4 regions of the Bradyrhizobium sp. 61 genome follow, and region 3 is predicted to be linked to each of the others. Evidence: predicted binding sites of a transcription regulator. Region 3 holds the regulator's gene; each other region holds the start of a gene.
What was found. The regulator PhoB, encoded in region 3, activates phosphate uptake and scavenging genes when phosphate is short. The targets are predictions, from matches to a motif close to TGTCATNNANCTGTCAT.
Positions count from the first base shown of each region.

Region 1: a site for PhoB is predicted at 2,511-2,527, ahead of IVB46_RS20690 (DUF47 domain-containing protein). Genes of this name have one in related genera too.
Region 2: a site for PhoB is predicted at 1,841-1,857, ahead of phnF (phosphonate metabolism transcriptional regulator PhnF). Genes of this name have one in related genera too.
Region 4: a site for PhoB is predicted at 2,507-2,523, ahead of IVB46_RS33055 (DUF2794 domain-containing protein). Genes of this name have one in related genera too.

Region 1 covers NZ_JADPIU010000057.1:40,574-45,458, forward strand. The annotation lists gene IVB46_RS20675 (ABC transporter substrate-binding protein) at 1-507, shown strand, start outside; gene IVB46_RS20680 (branched-chain amino acid ABC transporter permease) at 580-1,443, shown strand; gene IVB46_RS20685 (branched-chain amino acid ABC transporter permease) at 1,445-2,413, shown strand; gene IVB46_RS20690 (DUF47 domain-containing protein) at 2,569-3,213, shown strand; gene IVB46_RS20695 (inorganic phosphate transporter) at 3,229-4,236, shown strand; gene sugE (quaternary ammonium compound efflux SMR transporter SugE) at 4,229-4,543, opposite strand; gene IVB46_RS20705 (peptide chain release factor 3) at 4,701-4,885, shown strand, end outside.
Region 2 covers NZ_JADPIU010000075.1:178,744-183,628, reverse strand. The annotation lists gene phnE (phosphonate ABC transporter, permease protein PhnE) at 1-103, shown strand, start outside; gene phnE (phosphonate ABC transporter, permease protein PhnE) at 100-948, shown strand; gene phnF (phosphonate metabolism transcriptional regulator PhnF) at 1,075-1,806, opposite strand; gene phnG (phosphonate C-P lyase system protein PhnG) at 1,926-2,390, shown strand; gene phnH (phosphonate C-P lyase system protein PhnH) at 2,395-3,003, shown strand; gene IVB46_RS29305 (carbon-phosphorus lyase complex subunit PhnI) at 3,008-4,111, shown strand; gene IVB46_RS29300 (alpha-D-ribose 1-methylphosphonate 5-phosphate C-P-lyase PhnJ) at 4,108-4,885, shown strand, end outside.
Region 3 covers NZ_JADPIU010000019.1:12,981-17,865, reverse strand. The annotation lists gene pstA (phosphate ABC transporter permease PstA) at 1-212, shown strand, start outside; gene pstB (phosphate ABC transporter ATP-binding protein PstB) at 209-1,030, shown strand; gene phoU (phosphate signaling complex protein PhoU) at 1,042-1,758, shown strand; gene phoB (phosphate regulon transcriptional regulator PhoB) at 1,774-2,481, shown strand; gene IVB46_RS08365 (GcrA family cell cycle regulator) at 2,718-3,230, opposite strand; gene IVB46_RS08360 (aspartate aminotransferase family protein) at 3,687-4,885, shown strand, end outside.
Region 4 covers NZ_JADPIU010000082.1:447,138-452,022, forward strand. The annotation lists gene acnA (aconitate hydratase AcnA) at 1-982, shown strand, start outside; gene IVB46_RS33050 (DUF1223 domain-containing protein) at 1,200-1,976, shown strand; gene IVB46_RS33055 (DUF2794 domain-containing protein) at 2,588-2,959, shown strand; gene IVB46_RS33060 (GNAT family N-acetyltransferase) at 3,090-3,617, opposite strand; gene IVB46_RS33065 (Bax inhibitor-1/YccA family protein) at 3,921-4,712, opposite strand.

The DNA.
Region 1 (4,885 bases), on a different contig from region 3:
GCGGCCGAGTTCGGCATCGTCAAGGGCGGACAGAAGCTCGCGGCGCTGCTGCTGTTCCTCACCGACGTCAAGGCGATTGGCCTCGAGACCGCGCAGGGCCTCAACTTCACCGAGACGTTCTATTGGGACATGGACGACAAGACCCGGGCCTTCTCCAAGCGCTTCTCCGACAAGATGAAGAACAACGCGCCGCCCACCATGGTGCAGGCCGGCGTCTATGCGGGCGTGCGTCACTATCTCAAGACGCTGGAAGCGCTCGGCGGCAATCCCCATGACGGCGTCAAGGTCGTCGAGAAGATGAAGTCGTTGCCGACGGAGGACGACCTGTTCGGCAAGGGCGAGATCCAGCCGAACGGCCGCACCATCCACAGCGCCTACCTGTTCGAGGTGAAGAAGCCCTCGGAGTCCAAGGGGCCGTGGGACTTCTACAAGCTGGTCGGCACCGTGCCGGGCGACCAGGCTTTCACGCCGCTGTCCGAGAGCAAGTGCGCGCTCTTGAAGAAGTAAGATAACCGCCCGCAGGCCATCAGGCCTGCGGGCGATTTTCAGGCAACGCCGAAGGGACCGGGTGCGGGATCGATGCAGGCTCTTTACGCTCAGCTACTGGTGGGATTGATCAACGGCTCGTTCTACGCGCTGCTCAGTCTCGGGCTTGCCGTGATCTTCGGCATGCTCAACATCATCAATTTCGCCCACGGCGCGCTCTACATGATGGGCGCGTTCGTTGCCTATTTCCTGCTGAGCCTCGGCGGCATCAACTATTGGTGGGCGCTGCTGATCGCGCCTGTTATCGTCGGCATCTTCGGCATGATCCTGGAACGGACCATGCTGCAATGGCTGACGGGGCTCGACCACCTCTACGGCCTGCTCCTGACCTTCGGCATCGCGCTGATCGTGCAGGGCGTGTTCCAGAACTATTTCGGCTCCTCCGGTCTGCCTTATGCGATTCCGGACCAGCTCAAGGGCGGCATGAATCTCGGCTTCATGTTCCTGCCGATCTATCGCGGCTGGGTCGTCATCTTCTCGCTGGTGGTGTGTATCGCCACCTGGTTCCTGATCGAGAAGACGCGGCTCGGTGCTAACCTGCGCGCCGCCACTGAAAATCCGACGCTGGTGCGCGCTTTCGGCATCAACGTGCCACGCATGATTACGCTGACCTACGGTCTCGGCGTCGGCCTTGCCGCGCTCGCCGGTGTGCTCTCGGCGCCGATCAACCAGGTGCGGCCGTTGATGGGCGCCGACCTCATCATCGTCGTGTTCGCGGTGGTCGTGATCGGTGGCATGGGATCGATCATGGGCTCCATCATCACCGGCTTTGCGCTCGGTGTGATCGAGGGCCTGACCAAGTATTTCTACCCCGAGGCCTCCAACACCGTCGTGTTCGTGCTGATGGTGCTGGTGCTCTTGGTGAAGCCAACGGGACTGACGGGAAGGGCGGCCTGATATGACAGCCTTGACGGACGACACGCTGCCGGTAACCCCGCGCGCGATGCGTGACGAGATGGTCGTGTTCGTGGTGATGGCGCTGCTGCTGGCGTCGGTGCCCTTCACGGGCGTCTATCCGTTCTTCGTGATGCAGGCGCTGTGCTTTGCGCTGCTTGCCTGCGCCTTCAACCTGCTGATCGGCTATGGCGGCCTGTTGTCGTTCGGCCACGCAATGTTCATGGGCACCGCCGGCTATTGCAGCGCGCACGCGCTGAAAGTGTGGGCGCTGCCGCCGGAGCTCGGCATCCTCGTCGGAATCGCCGCGGCGTTCGGGCTGTCGCTCATCACCGGCTATATCTCGATCCGCCGCCAGGGCATCTATTTCTCGATGATCACGCTGGCGCTGTCGCAGCTCCTGTACTTCATCTACCTCCAGGCGCCGTTCACCCATGGTGAGGACGGCATTCAGGGCATTCCGCAGGGGCGGATGTTCGGCTTGCTCGATCTCTCCAAGCCGACGGTGCTTTATTACGTCGTGTTGGCCGGCTTCCTCGCCGGCTTCCTGCTGATCTACCGCATCATCAACTCGCCGTTCGGTGAAGTGCTGAAGTCGATCCGCGAGAACGAGCCGCGCGCGATCTCGCTCGGCTACCGGACCGACCAATATAAATTCCTGGCTTTCGTCCTGTCCGGCACGCTGGCCGGCTTTGCCGGATCGCTGAAGGTGTTCGTGGCGCAGAATGCCTCGCTCACCGACGTGCACTGGACGATGTCGGGCGAGGTCGTGCTGATGACGCTGGTTGGCGGTCTCGGCACCATCTTCGGCCCCGTGGTTGGTGCCTTCGCGATCATCGCCATGCAGCAATATCTGGCGGGTTTTGGCCAATGGGTGACGGTGATCCAGGGCTCGATCTTCGTGGTCTGCGTGCTCACCTTCCGCCGCGGCGTCATCGGCGAAATCGCTCATTACTTCCGGCGCTCGCTATAAACCTTTGATATCGCACCAATTTCATTGGTGCGCGAATCCGGTGGATGATCCGACTCCGCGGGCGTGAGATGACACGCGCGCGGAGCGGAAATGGTCTATGACAGTTTTATGACGGCCAGTTTGGGCCGGGCCATTTCCAACCGGTAGCCTACCCCATGATGCGATGGTTTCGCGCTTTCCTGCCCAAGGAAGAACGGTTCTTCGACCTGTTCGACCGCCATGCACAGACGGTGATCCAGGGCTCGATCGCGCTCCAGGGCATGCTGAACGGGGGCGAGGAGACGCCGGTCTACTGCCAGCGCGTCAACCAGTTCGAGAACGACGCCGACAACATCACCCGTGAGGTGCTGACGGCGGTGCGCCGCACCTTCATCACCCCCTTCGACCGTGGCGACATCAAGAACCTGATCACCTCGATGGACGACGCCATCGACCAGATGCAGCAGACGGCCAAGGCCGTGATGCTGTTCGAGGTCCGCACCTTCGAGCCGCCGATGCGGGAGATTGGCGGACTGCTGATCGAATGCGCCAATCTCGTGGGGCGCGCGTTGCCGCTGATGCAGTCGATCGGCCCGAACGTCGCGATGCTGACCGCGATCACGGAAGAACTGGGCAAGCTGGAGGGCCGGGTCGACGATCTCCATGACATCGGGCTGAAGGAGCTGTTCCTCAAGCATCGTGATGGCAGCGCGATGGATTTCATCGTCGGCGTCGAGATCTACGACCATCTCGAAAAGGTGGCCGACCGTTTCGACGACGTCGCGAACGAGATCAACAGCATCGTCATCGAGCAAGTTTAGGGCAGGGGTCGCGCCGTGGATGCTGCGCTCGGACTTCCTGTCCTCGTCGGCTTGATCGCCGTCGCGCTGCTGTTCGACTTCCTGAACGGCCTGCACGACGCCGCCAATTCGATCGCGACCATCGTTTCGACCCGCGTGCTGCGGCCGCAATTCGCGGTGCTCTGGGCCGCGTTCTTCAATTTCATCGCCTTCATGGTGTTCGGGCTGCATGTTGCCCAGACCATCGGCACCGGCATCATTGATCCCGCGGTCGTCGACGCCCAGGTGATCTTCGCGGCGCTTGTTGGCGCGATCGTCTGGAATCTCGTGACCTGGGGGCTGGGCATCCCATCCTCCTCTTCGCATGCGCTGATCGGCGGCCTCGTCGGCGGCGGCATGGCCAAGGCGGGGATCTCGGCGGCGGTGTGGAGCGGCCTGTCCAAGGCGGTGCTGGCGATCGTACTGTCGCCGCTGGTCGGCTTCCTGCTTGCGATGATGCTGGTCGCGATCGTGTCCTGGCTTTCGGTGCGCTCGACGCCGTTCGCGGTCGATCGCGCCTTCCGCATCCTGCAATTCGCCTCCGCCTCGCTCTATTCGCTCGGCCATGGCGGCAATGACGCCCAGAAGACCATGGGCATCATCGCGGTGCTGCTGTATTCGCAGGGCCATCTCGGCGGCGAATTCTCGGTACCGTTCTGGGTGGTGCTGTCCTGCCAGGCCGCGATGGCGCTGGGCACGCTGATGGGCGGCTGGCGCATCGTCCGCACCATGGGCCTGCGCATCACCAAGCTGACGCCGATGCAGGGCTTTTGCGCCGAGACCGGCGGCGCCGCGACGCTGTTCATGGCGACCTTCCTCGGCGTTCCCGTCTCGACCACCCACACCATTACCGGCGCGATCGTCGGCGTCGGCGCGGCCCGCCGCGTCTCGGCGGTGCGCTGGAACGTCGCGAGCTCGATCGTCTATGCCTGGGTGATCACGATCCCGGCCTCGGCCATTGTCGCGGCGCTGACCTGGTGGGCGGTCCAGATTTTCGTCAGGTGACGAATTTCAGCCCGGCGATGCCGGCGACGATCAGCCCAATGCTGGCGAGGCGGAACGCGGTGGCCGGCTCGCCGAACAGGATAATGCCAAGCGCGGCGGTACCGACCGCGCCGATGCCGGTCCAGACCGCATAGGCGGTTCCGACGGGCAGCGATTTGAGCGCTATTCCGAGCAGGATGACGCTGCCGGCCATCGCCGCGAGCGTGATGACGGACGGAACAAGCTTGGTAAAACCCTCAGTGTATTTCAGGCCGATCGCCCAGGTAATCTCGAGAAGACCGGCGACGAACAGGATACTCCAGGCCATGACGACCCTCCATTCAAGGCAGGGTCGTCCCCGCGGCGGATATGCTGATGAGGGGGAGGCCGTCCTCCCCGGGAGCGGATATGGGGCTGGCCGAAGGGCTCCGCAATTACCACATGAGGCTTGATCAGGCCCATTTTCCCTGCCAAACGCTCCCGCAATGTCCGACATCGCCATATCAGCCGAGTCGCCGGCCCGTTCCCCGCTTGCCACCGAAGTAGCGCGGCGGCGCACCTTCGCGATCATCTCCCACCCGGACGCGGGCAAGACCACGCTGACCGAGAAACTGCTGCTGTTCGGCGGCGCCATCAATCTCGCCGGCCAGGTCAAGGCCAAGGGCGAGCG
Region 2 (4,885 bases), on a different contig from region 3:
CGTCAGTGCCATCCTGCTCACCATCATCATCACGGTCTTCATCATCGACATCACCACGGGCTGGCTGCGCGGCCGTCTGTTCGGCAAGGAGGCACGGACGTGACGAGGCCGCAGGAGGTCGACCCGCGAGAGCTTCGCGCGCGCTATCCCGATGTGTTCGACCGGCCCGCCTCGGCGCGGCTCGCGATGCCGGCGATGATCGTCGCGGCGTTTGCGATCCTGGTTTACGGCCTCGTCGATCTCGACTTCTCGCCGTCGCGATTCCTTGCAGGGCTGAGCCAGCTCGGCTGGATCAGCCTGATGATGATCCCGCCCGATCCTGGTTCCTCGCTGCCGGTCTATCTGAAGGCGCTGGGCGAGACGCTGTCGATCGCGCTGCTCGGCACGACGCTGGCGGCGGTGTTCGCGCTTCCGGTCAGCCTGCTGGCCGCGCGCAACGTCATACCCTCGCAGATCCTGCGTTTTCCGGTTCGCCGCTTCCTGGATTCGATCCGCGGCGTGGACACCCTGATCTGGGCGCTGGTCTGGATCAATGTCGTCGGCCTCGGCCCGTTCGCCGGTGTGCTGGCGATTGCCGTGTCGGATTTCGGTGCGTTCGGAAAACTGTTCTCGGAGGCGATCGAAGGCGCCGACCAGAAGCAGGTCGAAGGCGTCCGCGCCTCCGGCGGCAGTGCTTTGCACGAAATCCGCTTCGGCCTGCTGCCGCAGGTGCTGCCCGTGATCGCCGGCCAGGTGCTCTATTTCATCGAATCCAACACGCGCTCGGCAACGATCATCGGCATCGTTGGCGCCGGCGGCATCGGCCTCCAGCTCGCCGAGCAGATCCGCGTGCTGGAATGGCAGCGGGTGTCGTTCCTGATCCTGATGATTCTGGTCGCCGTCGCCGCGATCGATTTCATCTCGAGCAAGCTGCGGTTTGCGATCATTGGGCGGCGAGCTGTCGCCTGATCGCCGGCGCCGTAGGGTGGGCAAAGCGAAGCGTGCCCACCAATTCTGCTTAGATATCGGGGAGAGATGGTGGGCACGGCGCAAGTGCGCCTTTGCCCACCCTACTAGCCCTGCGTGGTCGCCCGCTCACCCGTTCTCCACCAGAAACTCCACGCGCTCCGCTGCAAAGCGCGAGTGCTTGGTCACCAGCGGCTTGCCGGCGAGATCGTGGTCGGTCGCGTCGACCACCAGGATCGGCCGTCCCAGCGGCAGATCGAGCCGCGCGGCATCGGTCGCGTCCACGATGCCGGCGGTGATCCGGGTCGCGCCGCGGCTGTAGTCGCGGACGCCGTAATGCTCGAGCAGTTTCGTCATCGAGCGCGTCGCGGCGAACACTTCGCCCGCGCCCGGAAACAATTCCGCTGACAGCCAGGTGGTGGAGACGCAGATCGGCGTGCGGTCGGCGAGGCGGATCGCCTCGATCCGCACCAGCGGCGCGCCGGCCTTCAATCCCAGTTCGCGCGCCAGTTCGCGGGTCGCGACATCGCCGGACGCCTCGATCAGCCGGCCATGCGGTTTGCGGCCATCGGCGCCGACGATCTCGGAGAAGCGGGTGCGCGAGCGCAAGGGATAAGCGAGGCGCTGCGCCTCGACATAGGTTCCGCTGCCGCGTTCGGCGCGCACGATGCCGCGCTCGGCAAGCGCGGCCAGCGCGCGCCGCACGGTGTGGCGGTTCACCCGATAGGTTTCGGCGATCTCCATCTCGCCCGGCAGCTTGTCGCCGGCCGCAAAGCGGCCGTCGGCGATGCCACGCTCGATGCCGTCGGCAACGAGGCGCCACAGCGCGACGCCCGAAGAGGCTGTGTCCTGCATGCTCATGTCGCCGAGAAGCCTACTTCAGAAATCACACGTTTGTCACGAAACAGTCATGGCGCTTCCGTATCAAGTTGTCTATTATCATAGACAACTTGGATTCGGCAAGTTCTGTCAAAAGCTCGGTGGATTTGGTGACCCAGCACAACAACCAGCAAGTCCAGCGCAAGGCCGCGATGGCCGTGCTGGCGCACGCGGAGGCGGGCGAGATCGCCGCTCGCCTCCGCGCTCTCGCCCTGCCGGCTCATCAGGAGCTGCGCGCGCCGGAATACGGTCTCGTCATGCTGCGCGGCCGGGTCGGCGGCGACGGCGCGCCGTTCAATCTCGGTGAAGCCACGGTGTCTCGCGCGGCGGTCCGGCTCGCGAGCGGCGAGGTCGGCTTCGGCTACACGCTGGGGCGCGATGGCGAAAAGGCGCGGCTGATCGCGCTGTGCGACGCACTGGCGCAGTCCAGTGATTTCGGTGAGGCGGTGGAGCGTGACGTTATCGCGCCGTTGCGCGAGCAGCTTATGATCCAGCGCAAGCAGGCGGCCGCCGAGACCGCCGCGACGAAGGTTGATTTCTACACCATGGTGCGCGGTGAGGGGTGAGGCCATGACCACGATTGCGGAACTGCCGCCGGGTTTCGTCGACAAAGTCTTGTCGGCGCAATCGACCTTTCGTTCCGTCATGGACGCGATGGCGCGGCCGGGCTCGGTCCAGCGCATCGTGCCGATGGCGGGAGCGCCCGAGCCAACGATGCGCGGCACAGCCGCGATCGCGCTGACGCTGTTCGATCACGACACTCCGCTCTGGCTCGATGCCCGGATGGCGGAGAGGTCGGACGTGGTGAAATGGCTCAAGTTCCACACCGGCGCGCCGGTGGTGCAGGACTCTTCGATCGCGAGTTTCGCGCTGATCAGCGACGGCGCGGCGCTGCCGTCGCTCGAGCGCTTCGCGCTGGGCACGAATGAGTATCCGGATCGTTCGACCACGGTGATCCTTCAGGTCGAGAGCCTGAATTCGGGGCGCAGTTTCGAACTGCGTGGCCCCGGCATCGACGGTGTCGCGACGCTTCAGGCCTCGATCAGGCCTTTCGACCTGTTCGAACGGCTGCAGTTCAACGAGGCGCTGTTTCCGCGCGGCATCGATTTGGTGCTGGTTGCCGATGATGCCGTGGTTGCGATTCCGCGCACCACGCGTGTCGTGAACAAGGGAAGCTAGTCGCATGTATGTCGCAGTCAAAGGCGGCGAGCGCGCCATCGAGAACGCCCATCGCCTGCTCGCCAATGCGCGGCGTGGCGACCAGAGCATTTCCGAAGTCACGCTCGATCAGATCTCGGAGCAGCTTGGCCTCGCCGTGGACCGCGTCATGAGCGAAGGGTCGCTCTACGACCGCGAGCTCGCGGCGCTCGCCATCAAGCAGGCGCGCGGGGATCTGATCGAGGCGATCTTCCTGGTCCGCGCCTTCCGCGCCACCCTGCCGCGCTTCGGCGCCAGCGAGCCGGTCGAGACCGGCGCGATGCGGGTACAGCGGCGCGTGTCGGCGACCTTCAAGGATATTCCCGGCGGCCAGATCCTCGGGCCGACCTTCGACTACACGCATCGTCTGCTCGATCCCTCGCTTGGCCAGGGCTTTGTGCCTGAAGTGCCGGCGACGGCCGAAGCTTCGACGGCGCCCACGCCGCGTGTGACCGACATTCTGGGCCGCGACGGGCTGATCGAATCCTCGCCGCGGGCCGAAGACGGCGCCAGCGTCGGCGATCTCACGCGCGAACCGCTGAACTTCCCGGCCGATCGCGACCTGCGCCTGCAAAACCTCGCGCGCGGTGACGAAGGCTTTCTGCTGGCCATGGGTTATTCCACCCAGCGCGGTTACGGCCGCAACCATCCCTTCGTCGGCGAGATACGCTTCGGCGAGGCCGAGGTCGAATTTTTCGCGGAGGACGTCGGCTTCGCCGTGCCGCTCGGCTCCATCGAGCTCACCGAGTGCCAGATGGTCAACCAGTTCAAGGGTTCGGCGACGGAAGCGCCGTGCTTCACCCGCGGCTATGGTCTCGCCTTCGGCCAGAGCGAGCGCAAGACCATGTCGATGGCGCTGGTCGACCGTGCGCTGCGTGCCCGCGAGCTCGGCGAAGAAGCCGTGGCCCCCGCGCAAGATGAAGAATTCGTGATGTCGCATTCGGACAACGTCCAGGCGACCGGCTTCGTCGAGCATCTGAAGCTGCCGCATTATGTCGACTTCCAGTCCGAGCTCGGCCTCCTTCGCAAGCTGCGCAAGGAATTTGCCGAGGCCAATGCGCCCGATGCCATGAAGGAGGCCGCGGAATGAACGCGCCCGCCTACAATTTCGCCTATCTCGACGAACAGACCAAGCGGATGATCCGCCGCGCGATCCTCAAGGCCATCGCAATCCCCGGTTATCAGGTGCCGTTCGCCAGCCGTGAAATGCCGATGCCCTATGGCTGGGGCACCGGCGGCGTGCAGGTCACAGCCGCGATCCTTGGGCCGCAGGATGTGCTGAAGGTGATCGACCAGGGTTCCGACGACACGACGAATGCGATCTCGATCCGCAAATTCTTCGCCAAGACCGCGGGCGTCGCCACGACCACGGCAACAGAAGATGCAACCGTAATCCAGACGCGTCACCGCATCCCGGAGACGTCGCTGCACGCGAACCAGGTGCTGGTCTATCAGGTGCCGATCCCGGAGCCGCTGCGTTTCCTCGAACCGCGCGAGACCGAGACGCGGCGCATGCATGCGCTCGCCGAATACGGCCTGATGCACGTAAAACTCTACGAGGACATCGCCCGCTTCGGCCACATCGCGACCGCCTATGCCTATCCGGTGAAGGTGAACGCGCGCTACGTGATGGATCCGTCGCCGACGCCGAAATTCGACAATCCCAAGATGGACAATTGCCCGGCGCTGCAATTGTTCGGCGCCGGCCGCGAGAAGCGCATCTATGCGATCCCGCCCTATACGCAGGTGGTGTCGCTCGATTTCGAGGATCACCCGTTCGAGCCGTACCGCTTCAACGCGCCCTGCGCGCTGTGCGCGGCGGAAAATTCCTATCTCGACGAGATCGTCACCGACGACAAGGGTG
Region 3 (4,885 bases):
CGCTGCTCTTCACCGCGCTGTCGAACCAGTTCTTCAGCCTGGGTCTGAACAAGACGATGGCGAACCTGCCGGTCACCATCAACAATTTCGTGCAGAGCCCCTACGCCTACTGGAAGCAGCTCGCCTGGAGCGGCGCGCTGCTCATCACCCTGACCGTTCTTGCCCTGAATATTGGCGCGCGCATTCTGAGCGCCGAGAGGACCGCAAAATGAGTGATCTTTCCGTATCGATGAGCGCGGCCGGTGGTTTGCCGCAGGCGCCGGTGCTGCCCGAAGCTCCGGCCAAGGTGACGGTGCGCAACCTCAATTTCTACTACGGCGAGCAGCACGCGCTGAAGAACATCAATCTGGCGCTCGGCACCAACCGCGTCACGGCGTTCATCGGCCCGTCGGGCTGCGGCAAGTCGACCCTGCTGCGCATCTTCAATCGGATGTACGACCTCTATCCGGGCCAGCGCGTCACCGGTCAGCTCATGCTCGACCAGACCAACGTCCTCGACCCCAAGCTGGACCTCAATCTGCTGCGCGCCCGCGTCGGCATGGTGTTCCAGAAGCCGACGCCGTTCCCGATGACGATCTACGAGAACATCGCCTTCGGCATCCGCCTTTACGAGAAGATCTCGAAGTCCGAGATGGACGACCGCGTCGAGAACGCGCTGCGCGGCGGCGCGCTGTGGAACGAGGTCAAGGACAAGCTCAACGCCTCCGGCCTGTCGCTCTCCGGCGGCCAGCAGCAGCGCCTCTGCATCGCCCGCACGGTCGCGGTGCGGCCCGAGGTGATCTTGTTCGACGAGCCCTGCTCGGCGCTCGACCCGATCTCGACCGCCAAGGTCGAGGAGCTGATCCAGGAGCTGTCCGAGAACTACACGATCGCGATCGTCACCCACAACATGCAGCAGGCGGCGCGCGTCTCCGACAAGACCGCCTTCATGTATCTCGGCGAACTGATCGAGTTCGACGACACCAGCAAGATCTTCACGTCGCCGACCGACCGGCGCACGCAGGATTACATCACCGGCCGGTTCGGCTGAGGAGACGGAACATGGGTTCTGAACATACCGCAAAGGCCTTCGATACCGACCTCCAGGAGCTCACGCGCCTGGTCGCCGAGATGGGCGGCATCGCCGAGCGCATGATCGTCGATTCCGTCGACGCGCTGATCCGCCGCGACGTCGCGCTCGGCCAGCGCGTGGTCACCATCGACGCCGAGCTCGACGCGCTCCAGAAGAAGATCGAGGAGCGCGCCGTGCTCACCATCGCGCGCCGCCAGCCGATGGCGGTGGATCTGCGCGAGATCGTCGGCGCCATGCGCGTCGCCACCGATCTCGAGCGGATCGGCGACCTCGCCAAGAACATGGGCAAGCGCGTCGCGGCGCTGGAGACGGATTTCCATCCGCTCAAGCTGTTCCGCGGCCTGGAGCACATGACCGACCTCGTGCAGCAACAGGTCAAGTCGGTGCTGGATGCCTATGCCGCGCACGATCTGCCGGCGGCGATGGCGGTGTGGAAGGGCGACGAGGAAGTCGACGCCATCTGCACCTCGCTGTTCCGCGAGCTCCTCACCTACATGATGGAGGATCCGCGCAACATCTCGTTCTGCATCCATCTGATGTTCTGCGCCAAGAACATCGAGCGCATCGGCGACCACGCCACCAACATCGCCGAGACCGTGTTCTACATGATCGAGGGCCAGGCGATCACCGACAAGCGGCCGAAGGGCGACATGACGACCTTCGCCACGACGGTCCCGAACACTTAAGGAGCGACGAACACCATGGGCGCACGCATTATGGTGGTTGAGGACGAGGAAGCTCTCACCGAGCTTCTCCGCTACAACCTCGAAGGCGACGGCTATGACGTCGAGACGGTGATGCGCGGCGACGATGCCGACACCCGCCTCAAGGAGCATATCCCCGATTTGATCGTGCTCGACTGGATGCTGCCGGGCCTCTCCGGCATTGAGCTGTGCCGGCGGCTGCGCACCCGGCCCGAGACCAAGCAGCTCCCGATCATCATGCTCACCGCGCGTGGCGAGGAGAGCGAGCGGGTGCGGGGTCTTGCGACCGGCGCCGACGACTACATCGTCAAGCCGTTCTCGGTGCCGGAGCTGCTGGCACGCGTGAAGGGCCTGCTCAGGCGCGCCAGCCCGGAGCGGCTCGCCACCGTGCTCGCCTATGGCGACATCGAGCTCGACCGCGACAAGCGCCGCGTGGCGCGCTCGGGCCGGCCGATCGATCTCGGCCCGACCGAATATCGCCTGCTGGAGTTCTTCCTGGAGCATCCCGGCCGCGTGTTCTCGCGCGAGCAGTTGCTCGACAGCGTCTGGGGCCGTGACATCTACATCGACGAGCGCACCGTCGACGTCCATATCGGGCGCCTGCGCAAGCTGCTCAATCTCGGCCGCGAGCAGGATCCGATCCGCACCGTCCGCGGCGCGGGCTACGCACTGGACGATCGCTTTGCGAAGGCGGAGCAGGCGTAAGCTCGGTGAGCTGCGGCCACATTCTCGGTGTCGTCCCGGACAAGCGCAAGCGCGGGTCCGGGACACCCAAAGCGATCGGTTATTGTGTGAAAAGGTAACTCCGAGTCCCCGTAGCCACATCTTGCGGTGGTTAAGGGTCCCGGATCTGCGCGTGCTCAAGGCGCGCTTGTCCGGGACGACATCGGATTTGTTGAGCCGCCATCGTGTGACGGCTCCTTTCTGAGCTCAGAACGACTTCAGCGCGGACCCGGCTTCGCCGGCGCGCGCCGGCGATCGGCCGCGGGCTGATACGCCACGCGCGAGTGCTGGGCGCAGTAGGGCAGGCCGGAGAGCGCCTTGCCGCCGCAGAAGAAGAAATCCGGGCTCGAGGGATCGCCGACCGGCCAGTGGCAGGTGGCCTCGTTCAGCTCCAGCAGCGACAGCCGCTGGCTCATCGGCACGACGTTGTCGTAGGTGACCGGTTCGGCCTCGACCTCGACTTCGAAGGCTTGCGCCAGCGCGGTGTTGCCGCGTGCGATCGGACGGGTCACCCTCATCATGTGCTGGGCGGGGCGCGCCTTGCGCGGCCGCGGCGCTGCCGATGAAGGGCTCTTGGCGCGGCCCGACAGGCCGAGCCGGTGCACTTTGCCGATCACGGCATTGCGGGTCACATTGCCGAGTTCAGCGGCGATCTGGCTGGCCGAAAGTCCGGCCTCCCAGAGCTTTTTCAGCTGCTCGACGCGATCATCCGACCAGGTCAAAACGGTCATTGCACCCTTTCCTTCGCCGGCGCCTGCCATCCTGGCGGCCGCACGGCGAATGCCTAAGCTTCGAAAAACCCGTGCCGCCAGAATCCCTTAAGGCTCGCCGGGCGCACCAGATGCGCCCGAACGCTTACGCCGGTACATGAGGACTTAGAGGATCAGAACTGCTGCACGAGATGTCGTATCTGACAAGCCAAACGCTACAATATGGCGTGACTCACGCGCAAGAGTCCGCCGACTCGCTTCCACATGTTCCGTGGCGGAAACACGCAAAATCGCCACCGCAAGACTACGGATTCTGCGTTTCGCGAGGCTTTCCGGGCGGCATTGACACCGGTTTCACCAGGCATAAGATAGTCAGGCGTGCCGCCCTTAAAAGGCGGCACGTTTCGTTTTCCGAGCCGGTCAATGGTGCGTTGCGCAATGCACGCTCACGCCGTCCGCAACATTCAAGTGATCGTCATGACTAACAGCGCAGCGCCGCATTTGCTCCCCGTTTTCGCCAGGTCCGACCTCGGTTTCGAGCGCGGCGAAGGCTGCTGGCTGATTGCGACCAATGGCGATCGCTATCTCGATTTCACCTCGGGCGTGGCGGTGAATGCGCTCGGCCATGCTCATCCTGCGTTGGTCAAGGCGTTGCAGGAGCAGGCCACCAAACTCTGGCACATGTCGAACCTGTTCCAGAGCCCGGACGGCGAGAAGCTCGCCGCGCGTCTGTGCAATGAAAGCTTCGCGGACTTCGTGTTCTTCTGCAATTCCGGCGCCGAAGCGCTGGAAGGTGTGATCAAGCTGGTCCGCCATCATCACTTCTCCAAGGGTCATCCGGAACGGTACCGCATCGTCACCTTCGAAGGCGCCTTCCACGGCCGCACGCTGGCAACGCTCGCCGCGACCGGTTCGGCAAAATATCTCGAAGGGTTCGGCCCGCCGATGGACGGCTTCGACCAGGTCCCGCATGGCGATATCGAAGCCGTCAAGAAGGCGATCGGTCCGCAGACCGCCGGAATCCTGATCGAGCCGATCCAGGGCGAGGGTGGCGTGCGTTCGGCAACGCCCGCCTTCCTGAGGGCGTTGCGCCAGCTCTGCGACGAGAAGGGCCTGCTGCTCGCGTTCGACGAGGTGCAGACCGGCATGGGCCGCACCGGCGATCTGTTCGCGCATCGCCGCACCGGCGTCACGCCTGACGTGATGTCGCTGGCCAAAGCGCTCGGTGGCGGCTTCCCGATCGGCGCGGTGCTGGCGACCGCGGACGCGGCTGCCGGCATGGGGCCCGGCTCGCACGGCTCGACCTTCGGCGGCAATCCGCTCGCGATCTCGGCTGCCAACGCCGTCCTCGACGTCATGCTCAAGCCCGGCTTCTTCGAACACGTGCAGAAGATGTCGCTGCTGCTCAAGCAGAAGCTCGCCTCCGTGATCGATCGTTATCCTGACATCGTCAGCGAAGTGCGCGGCGAAGGCCTTCTGATCGGCATCAAGGCCGTGGTGCCGACAGGCGATCTCGGCGCGGCATTGCGCAACGAAAAATTGCTCACGGTCGGCGCCGGCGACAATGTCGTGCGCTTCCTGCCGCCCTTGATCGTCACCGAAGCCGAGATCGAGGACAGCGTCGGGCGGCTCGAACGCGCCTGCGCCGCGATCTCGTCCAGTCAGACCAAGCGGGC
Region 4 (4,885 bases), on a different contig from region 3:
GCTCGGTGAAGGCAAGGACGGCAAGCCGGTGTACCTCAAGGACATCTGGCCGACGACGAAGGAGATCAACGCCTTCATGAAGAAGTTCGTGACCGCGTCGATCTTCAAGAAGAAGTATGCCGACGTGTTCAAGGGCGACACCAACTGGCGCAAGATCAAGACGGTCGAGAGCGAGACCTATCGCTGGAACATGAGCTCGACCTATGTGCAGAACCCGCCCTATTTCGACGGCATGAAGAAGGAGCCGGAGCCGGTCACCGACATCATCGAGGCGCGCATCCTCGCCATGTTCGGCGACAAGATCACCACCGACCACATCTCGCCGGCCGGTTCGATCAAGCTCACCTCGCCCGCCGGCAAATATCTCAGCGAGCACCAGGTGCGTCCGGCCGACTTCAACCAGTACGGCACGCGCCGCGGCAATCATGAAGTGATGATGCGCGGCACCTTCGCCAACATCCGCATCAAGAACTTCATGCTGAAGGGCGCTGACGGAAATATCCCGGAAGGCGGTCTCACCAAGCACTGGCCCGACGGCGAGCAGATGTCGATCTACGACGCCGCGATGAAGTACCAGCAGGAGCAGGTGCCGCTGGTGGTGTTCGCCGGTGCCGAATACGGCAACGGTTCCTCGCGCGACTGGGCTGCAAAGGGCACGCGCCTGCTCGGCGTCCGCGCCGTGATCTGCCAGAGCTTCGAGCGTATCCACCGCTCCAACCTGGTCGGCATGGGCGTGCTGCCGCTGACCTTCGAAGAGGGCACCTCCTGGTCGTCGCTCGGCCTGAAGGGCGACGAGAAGGTCACGCTGCGCGGCCTGGTCGGCGACCTGAAGCCGCGTCAGAAGCTGACCGCGGAGATCGTCTCCGGCGACGGTTCGTTGCAGCGGGTTTCGCTGCTTTGCCGCATCGATACGCTGGACGAGCTCGATTACTACCGGAACGGCGGCATTCTGCACTACGTGCTGCGCAAGCTCGCGGCCTAAGCGCGAATTTGTGAACGGTGGCTCACCGCGACGTGAGTAGAAGGTTAAACGAGGGCGGCCTATCACAAGGCCGCCTTCGTGCGTTAGAACACGCGTCCGATGGTCCCGCCCGGCGGAAAACCTCGCCCCGGACGGTTGAGTGTACGATGCCCGTAAGACTACGGTGACCATCAGGCGATAGGATCTTCCCCCACGCGTGCGAGGTGTGACGTTCAAAATGACTGCAATGATGGCTTCTAATCTGGTTTCGCGCTGGTCCGGTGCACTCTGGTCGGGAGCACTTGGTATCTGCGCCATCGTCGCCGTCATCCGTCCCGCCGAGGCTGATCCTCGCGCCGTAGTCGAGCTCTTCACATCGCAGGGCTGCTCCTCCTGCCCGCCCGCCGACCAGGTCATCGGCGATCTCTCCAACGACCCGTCGATCATCGCGCTGAGCATGCCGATCGACTATTGGGATTATCTCGGCTGGAAGGACACGCTTGCGGATTCGCGCTTCTCGGCGCGGCAGCGCGCCTATTCGCGCATGCGCGGCGACCGCGAGGTCTATACGCCGCAAGTCGTGGTCAACGGTTCGACGCATGTCATCGGCAGCGATCGCGCCGGCATCGAGAGCGCGATCGGCAAGACCGACAACGGCACGGGCGTAATGAGCGTGCCGGTGACGATGTCGCTTGCAGGCAAGCAGATCAACGTGTCGGTGGCGGCGAGCAAGGAGTCGGCGGTCTCGCACGGTGAGGTCTGGATCTGCTCGATCACGAAATCGGTGCCGATCGCAATCAGCCGTGGTGAAAATCGCGGGCAGCAGATCACCTATCACAACGTCGTGCGCAACCTGCTCAAGGTCGGCGACTGGAACGGGCGTCCGGAAAGCTGGACGGTGCCGTTGGAAAATCTCACGCGCGACGGCGTCGACGGCGCTGTGGTCTATGTCCAGGACGGCAGCCGTGAGAAGCCGGGTGCGATGCTCGGCGCAGCCTACACGTCGCTGCACTAGATCCGATTTCTCTCGCCAGCGTCGCACTCGCTCTCACGCCTCATGGTGAGGAGCGCCCTTGCGCGCGAGGCGGACGATGCTACGCATCGCCGCGAGAACCATGCAGGCCCGGCTGATGCAGCGCGGCCTTCCATCCTGCGAGACGCCGCTTCGCGGCTCCTCAGGATGAGGGGAGCGAGTTGTCTTCGCGTTAATCAGGGAGAAGTTGGTCGTGCCGGAAACATCTCGGCACAAACCAAAAAGGACCAACTTGCGTTGGCCCCCCTTGTCGCGCGTACAGACCCGATCCTGACGGCCCCGGGGGGCTGGGGGCTGAGGAATCCGGAACCGAAAGGACCGGGTCAACGCACACAGGTCTTTTCGCAATGCAGGGCGGCAGGCGCTTGGCGGAAAAGCGGCGATATCAAGATTCCTTCTAACGATCCCGTGACGGTTTGCCGCGACAGAATTCCACTCCTGCGTGTGCTCCGATTCGCACCCGATTCAATCAGTTGAGTGAAGAGCCCCTTGCGGCGGGGAACGGTTGGCGCGATCATGCAATTGTCATGATCCGCGGTTCCGGGGACGGTCCTTCGCGGATGCGATCATGCCGCGAGAGGAGGAGGCGCTCGATGAGTCTGACGCCGGAGGATGCCGATCCGAGCGAGCAGCGCGCAGTGGCGCGCCCCACCGCTGCGAATGCCCAACCCAACCGGGTGACATTCAACCGGCTGGAACTGAACCGCATCCTCAACCTCTACGGCCGCATGGTCGCCGACGGCGAGTGGCGCGACTATGCCATCGACTTCCTGAAGGACCGCGCGGTGTTCTCGGTCTTCCGCCGCGCCTCGGAAGTGCCGATCTATCGCATCGAGAAGGACCCGCGGCTGGCGCGCAAGCAGGGCATGTACAGTGTGATCTCGGCGACCGGCCTGATCCTGCGCCGCGGCCACGAGCTCGAGCGCGTGCTGCTGGTGATCGATCGCAAGCTGGCGGTGGTTTAGCCTTACGGACGGTGCCGTAGGGTGGGCAAAGGCGCACCGCGCCTTTCCTCAATCGCCGGGCATGGTGGGTACGCTTCCGCCTTCGCTCTCCGAGCTTCGGCGGACAAGTCGCTTTGCCCGCCCTACGAGGCTATTTCGGCACCGTGCTCGCGCCCTCGCCCAGATCCCGCTGCATCATCACCGTGTCGAGCCAGCGGCCGAATTTCAGGCCAACATTGGGATGCGTGCCGATCATCTTGAAACCGCCGCGCGTGTGCACGCCGATCGAGCCGGCATTGGCGGAATCGCCGATCACCGCGATCATCTGGCGGAAGCCGCGCGCCTCGCATTCGGCGATCAGCCGGTCCAGCAGCAACGAGCCGATGCCGCGGCGGTGGAACGCGGGATCGAGATAGATCGAGTTCTCGACCGTGAAGCGGTAGGCCGGCCGCGGCCGGTAGGCGCCGGCATAGGCATAGCCGGCGACGCTACGATCGAGGATGGCGACGAAATAGGGATAGCCACCGTCGATCAGCGCGCGGTAGCGGCGCGTCATCTCGGCCAGATCCGGCGGCGCCAGCTCGAATGTCGCGGTGCCCTCGCGGACGGCCTGCTTGTAGATGGCGGTGATGGCGGGAAGGTCGGCCTCAATGGCGGGCCTGATCTCAGGTGCGGACATGGCGGCGAGATTAGAGCCTTCCCGCGGTCACTGGAAGGGGCAACGCCGCTTCCCCATGCTCCGTCATTGCCAGCGCAGCAGGCCTCCAATCTTCTCCGCTGTCATGCCCCGCGTAGGCGGGGCATCCAGTACTCCGAGACAGCGCGGCTAGAACCGAGCCGCTGCGGCGTACTGGATCGCCCGCCCCAGTGCGCAATTGCGCACAAGGCGGGCGATGACAGCGGGGGGGCGTCGCGCATCCCGGCCCAAACAAAAACCCCGGCCTCTCGGCCGGGGTTCGTATCCGTTCCATCGTCGAAGCGCTTAGTCGCGCTGGCCGAGGAGCTGCAGGAGCAGCGTGAACAGGTTGATGAAGTTCAGGTACAGCGACAGCGCGCCGGTGATGGCCGCACGCTCTGCGATGTCACCGCCGGCCGAGGCGTAGCCGTAGATGTAGTCGTTCTTCAGCCGCTGGGTGTCCCAGGCGGTGAGGCCGGCGAACACCAGCACGCCGACCACGGACACGATGAACTGCAGCATCGTGCTGGCCAGGAACAGGTTGACCAGGCTCGCGATGATGATGCCGATCAGGCCCATGAACAGGAACGAGCCCATCCCGGTCAGATCACGCTTGGTGGTGTAGCCGTAGAGGCTCAGTGCGCCAAACGTGGCCGCGGTGATAAAGAACACCCGCACGATCGAGGTGTGCGTGAACACCAGGAAGATCGAGGACAGCGAGATGCCCATCAGCGCCGCGAACACCCAGAACAGGATCTGCGCGGTCGAGGGGGCGAGACGGTTGATGCCCGCCGAGATCACGAACACCATCGCGAGCGGCGCGAGCATGAACAGCCACTTCAGGGGGCTGACGAACATCGCGTAGCCGAACGGCGTCAGGAACAGCTTGCCGACACGGACGGCTTCCGGGGTCGGAACGTCGGTCACGGCGGCCATATAGACGCCGAGCGCGGCCAGGCCGGTGATGGCGAGGCCGATGCTCATGTAATTGTAGATGCGCAGCATATAGGCGCGCAGGCCGGCATCGACCGTCGCGGCGTCAACACGCCCGGCGGCCCTGCCGAAAGGAGAAGCGTAGTTACGGTCTAGGTCCGACATGGTCGAATTCCCGTTGGTTAGCCCGGTCCGGCATGAGGGTCGCCATGCCGCCGGTTCGTCAAATTCTATCTCGGATACCGATCGGTGCCGACTAAATTCTGGCTCATAATCGGGGGTCCGAACCCATTGGATATGTGGGAAACTAACACATTCGCTGCAACCGTCCACGCGCG